DNA from 2 places in the Shewanella sp. DC2-4 genome. Region 2 is predicted to be linked to the other one. Evidence: predicted binding sites of a transcription regulator. Region 2 holds the regulator's gene; the other holds the start of a gene.

Region 1 (2,410 bases), 2.6 Mb from region 2:
GCATTTTGTTCGTTTAATTCTTTGCATTCAGTCAATGCGTCTTTGATATCGGCCATTTTATGCACGAGTTCGACTTGCTGAGTGAGTAGTGATTTATCACTGTGGTTTGCCAGAATATCATCATTAGTCTTTAGTTCTTTCAGACATTGCGATTTTTCGTTAGCAAGGGAAAGCAGTAAATCGGCGTTTTGGTCAACCAAAGCGCCTTTTTCCTTGAGTATGATTTGCTTAAGAACAGCCAAATGGGCGTGTTGTAGATCTACCAGTTTAGCTATTTCAGTCATAGTTACTCTTTATTTAAGTCATTAAGTTCGGCTTCAAAACTTGCAATATTGGCAGCCAACTTTTCAGGGTCAATTTTATAGCGACCTTCGGCAATAGCTTGTTTGATTTCGGCTACTTTCTTTTGATCAACTTCAGGAAGGCTAGCCATTTTAGTCTGAGCTCCTTGAAGTTGTTGTGCCTGGGCCGTAATGACCACTGAATCGCTTCTCTGTGGTGTTGTCGATTTTGTAGCAACTTGAGCAGATTGATCGCTGCTCGTTTTCGTTGCGCCTGAACGAACTTGCGCAGTCGTTGCAGTGTTGAGTTTGCTAATATCAATTGCCATTTTAGGCTCCAGCGTCGTGTGTACGGGATTTCTTAACTGGGGTATCGGCAGCTTACAAAAAAGCTTTAGATTATTTTACATTCTTACTTCAACTTCGCCAATGCCTGTGACTATAGCATCTAGTTCTTTGTTTGAACTGCTATTTTTGACTCTGATCCGATCACCTTTATTGCCATCTTGTAGGGCTTCGCCCACTGTTTTGAGCTCGAATGAGCCAGAACGAACGTAGATAGATACCGAATCATTTTTACAAACGAAGCATAAGTTGTTGCTTAATATGGGATTATCTTTTGCTACTCGTCGTTTTACTCGCACGCCAGCCAATTTACTCGGGTCATCGAATTCGGCACCTCTCAAGCTATTTTGTTCAATGTAACGGACTTCTACTTGACTAGGAGAGATGAGTTCGCCTGGTGCTAAGATTTCGGTTGAGACAACAACGGGGAATAAGATATCCACCCGAACCGAGATATAGATTTGCCAAGGGTAAGCTAAGTCTTGTGTATCGCAGCTGACTTTTAAGGTGTTATTACGGCTAATTTCCCTATCGCTAGCCAGTTCTACTTTCATTGGAGATGAACATTGTGACGGCAGCATTCTTGCGTCAACCATCTGTGGCGAAATATTTACTTTGGCATTTTCTGGAACGGATATTTTTTCTGAAATAAGCGCTTTAGCTAATTCTGAGATTGCCGATACGGTGGGGACAATAGGCTCTGCACTCGCTAAAGCGGGCATGAAGAGGGTGAAAAGACTAAAAAAACAGACTAAATTTACTTTCATAATGAAGAGACTAGCTTGTAACGCCAGAATGCACCTATACTTTTATTAAGTTCGAAGCTGACCACTGTAATAATAATTTGCATCACTGTCAGAAGATTGACTCAGTTTCGACTATGTTTATCGATAGATAAGACGTAAGCAATTAATATGCCTATACTCAACTGAGTTATAGGGCCGAACATAAACAGAACAACAAGGCAGAGTTATGTCGAGTATTCTTGATTCAGTCAACAAACGAACCCAGCTCGTTGGACAAAACCGTTTAGAATTGCTGCTTTTTAAATTAAACGGTCGTCAACGGTTTGGGATTAACGTGTTTAAGGTGAAAGAAGTACTGCAGTGTCCACCACTGACCACTTTGCCTAAACTTAATCCTTATGTGAAGGGTGTTGCTCATATTCGTGGAACAACCATTTCAGTGATTGATTTGAGTGCGGCAACAGGGGGAAAACCTTTAGCGAGCACTGAAAACTGTTTCATCATTATTTCTGAATATAACCGCAGTGTTCAAGGCTTCTTGGTCAGTTCTGTTGAGCGGATCATCAACATGAATTGGGAAGCGATTATGCCTCCGCCGCAAGGTGCTGGTCGTTATTCTTATCTGACAGCTGTGACTGAAATTGAAGGTGAATTAGTTGAAATTCTCGATGTGGAAAAAATCTTAGATGAGATTTCACCGGTTAAAACGGCTATCAGTGAAGAAGCCAATGAAAAACTGACCCTCGACAGAACTCAGCATTACCATATTATGGTTATTGATGATTCTGCCGTGGCGCGTAAACAAATTATTCGTTCACTCGAGTCATTGAATTTACAAATTGATACCGCAAAAGATGGTCGTGAAGCATTAGACAAGCTTAAAGAGATCGCCAAAGAGATGGATAATGTGGCCGATGAGATCCCCCTCATTATCTCTGATATTGAGATGCCTGAAATGGATGGCTACACCCTGACCGCTGAAATCCGAGATGATCCTAAGCTTAAGCATATTAAAGTGGTACTGCATACTTCGTTAAG
Region 2 (2,410 bases):
GCAGCGACTAAGTCGCTGATGAGTTCCAGTACCTTTTTCTTGCTGCCCGGAGTGGCGCAGGTAGTGCACTCCGGCCGCAGTATGGTACAAAGTTCCATTATTAGTGTTTTGTTAACTTCTCTTTGTGTTTAATAACCTGACGGTCAAGCTTGTCAATCAGGGCGTCTATAGCGGCATACATGTCAGCATGCTCTGAAGTAGCAAAAACTTCACCACCTATGAGGTTTATTCTCGCTTCGGCAATCTGTTGCATTTTCTCAACATTGAGCACAACGTGCACATTATTGATCTGTTCGAAATGGCGTTCAAGTTTTGAAAACTTTTCTTCTACATATGCACGTAACGATTCGGTAATTTCGACATGGTGTCCACTTAGGTTTATTTGCATAGAAACGTCCTCCGATATCCACTGTAGGTTATAAACTTTTACGCTGATTAGAAGGTGGAATAAGCATAGCCTCTCGGTACTTCGCAATGGTTCTGCGGGCTACGTTGATCCCTTGTTCTGCCAGAAGTTGTGCCATCTTACTATCGCTTAATGGTTTTTTCTGGTTTTCCGCTGCCACCAGTTTCTTTATAAAGGCTCTGATTGCTGTGGATGAGCACTCACCACCATCGTCAGTACCGACGTGGCTAGAGAAGAAGTATTTTAGTTCAAAAAGTCCCTTAGGGGTATGCATGTATTTTTGAGTTGTGACCCGTGAGATGGTGGACTCATGCATTTCTACCGCTTCGGCAATATCGTTAAGCACCATAGGCTTCATGGCTTCTTCACCATACTCAAAGAAACCTTGCTGATATTGCACTATGCAATTAGCAACTTTAAGCAAAGTATCGTTACGGCTTTCTAAGCTCTTAATAAACCATTTAGCCTCTTGCAGATGGCCGCGAATAAATTGGCTATCGGCTTGGTTTTTGGTACTGCGTGCCATAGAAGCATAATGTTGATTTACATTGATTTTTGGCATGCAGTCAGGATTAAGCTCAACGACCCAGCGGCCATTTTTCTTCGACACAGACACATCTGGGATAACGTATTCGTCATTATTGGGCGTGATCAACAAACCTGGGCGAGGATTGAGGGTTTGGATAAGTGCTATACCATCCCTTAATTCATCTTCTTTTAATTTAGTCTTACGCATCAATAACCTAAAATCACGGGCGGCGATCAGATCTAAATGATCTTTGATCAGCATACGGGCGTTTTCTAGGTTGGGAGTATCAGCGGCGAAATGCGACAGTTGGATCAGCAGGCATTCACTTAAATCGCGGGCGGCAACGCCTATGGGATCAAAATGCTGAATACGCTTGAGTACGGCTTCGACTTCGTCAAGCTCAACTTCAGGATTGCCCATGGCTTCGAGAATTTCTTCAGTGCTTTGGGTGAGATAGCCCTGATCGTCGATGGCATCAATAATGGCGGTGGCAATGGCTAAATCGGTTTCAGAAAACGGCGTGAGGTTTTTTTGCCATTCTAAGTGTTCGTACAAACCTTCACTGGTCTCGCCTTGGAAGGGCATATCGTCTTCACGACTGCCGCCGGGGCCTGAGTTTGGGGAGGCGGTAAACACTTCATCCCATGTGGTGTCCATGGGGAGCTCATCGGGCATGGATTCTTTGGTTAGCGACTCTGCCGTATCTATGGTGGAGCTGTCTTTTTCTGGTGGCAGAGTGCTAGATTCACTGAAATCCGTATCGGATAGCGTTTGGTTTACAGGGGTTTTAGTGGCGTCGAATTGATCCTCTTCCAGCTCGAGAAGGGGATTAGAATCTAATGCTTGCTGGATCTCTTGCTGCAGTTCTAATGACGACAGTTGCAACAGACGTATAGCCTGTTGTAGTTGTGGCGTCATGGTTAACTGTTGACCCAGTTTGAGCTGGAGTGACGCTTTCATGTTACCGCTGATCCCTACGTTATTATTGTTGGATGAGGTCGCTTATTATTATCTTGAGTGAAGCCCAATGGCGGTATAAATTGCCTCCATTGGCTTCGCTCGATTAACTATAGCCTGAATTGTTCACCTAAGTACACAGCCCTAACTTGCTGATTGTCTAAGATCTCTGCTGGAGTTCCTTCGGCAATCAGGTTTCCGTGACTCACAATATAAGCATGTTCACATACATCTAATGTCTCGCGGACATTATGGTCTGTGATCAGTACGCCAAGGCCGCGACTTTTGAGTTGTTCGATAATCTTCTTGATGTCGATAACCGAAATAGGATCGACGCCGGCAAACGGTTCATCGAGCAAAATGAACTTAGGATTAGCGGCTAAAGCCCGCGCAATTTCGACGCGACGACGTTCGCCACCCGACAATGACATGCCTTGGCTGTCACGGATGTGGGTGATATGAAACTCTTCGAGCAGATGTTCTAGTTCTTCTTCTCGTTCTTCGTTTTTAAGTTCTTT

Evidence for each region. The regulator sigma-54, encoded in region 2, starts transcription at its own class of promoters, with help from an activator protein. The targets are predictions, from matches to a motif close to GTTGGCACGNNNNTNGNNT.
Region 1: the regulator sigma-54 is predicted to act here: its motif matches at 1,530-1,548, upstream of flgA (flagellar basal body P-ring formation chaperone FlgA).

What each region holds. Positions count from the first base shown of each region.
Region 1 covers NZ_JABRVR010000002.1:1,086,401-1,088,810, forward strand. Annotated here, with positions in the region: gene HQQ92_RS05520 (flagella synthesis protein FlgN) at 1-284, opposite strand, end outside; gene flgM (flagellar biosynthesis anti-sigma factor FlgM) at 287-610, opposite strand; gene flgA (flagellar basal body P-ring formation chaperone FlgA) at 686-1,393, opposite strand; gene HQQ92_RS05535 (chemotaxis protein CheV) at 1,599-2,410, shown strand, end outside.
Region 2 covers NZ_JABRVR010000002.1:3,665,914-3,668,323, reverse strand. Annotated here, with positions in the region: gene ptsN (PTS IIA-like nitrogen regulatory protein PtsN) at 1-98, opposite strand, end outside; gene hpf (ribosome hibernation promoting factor) at 101-388, opposite strand; gene HQQ92_RS16730 (RNA polymerase factor sigma-54) at 417-1,895, opposite strand; gene lptB (LPS export ABC transporter ATP-binding protein) at 2,003-2,410, opposite strand, start outside.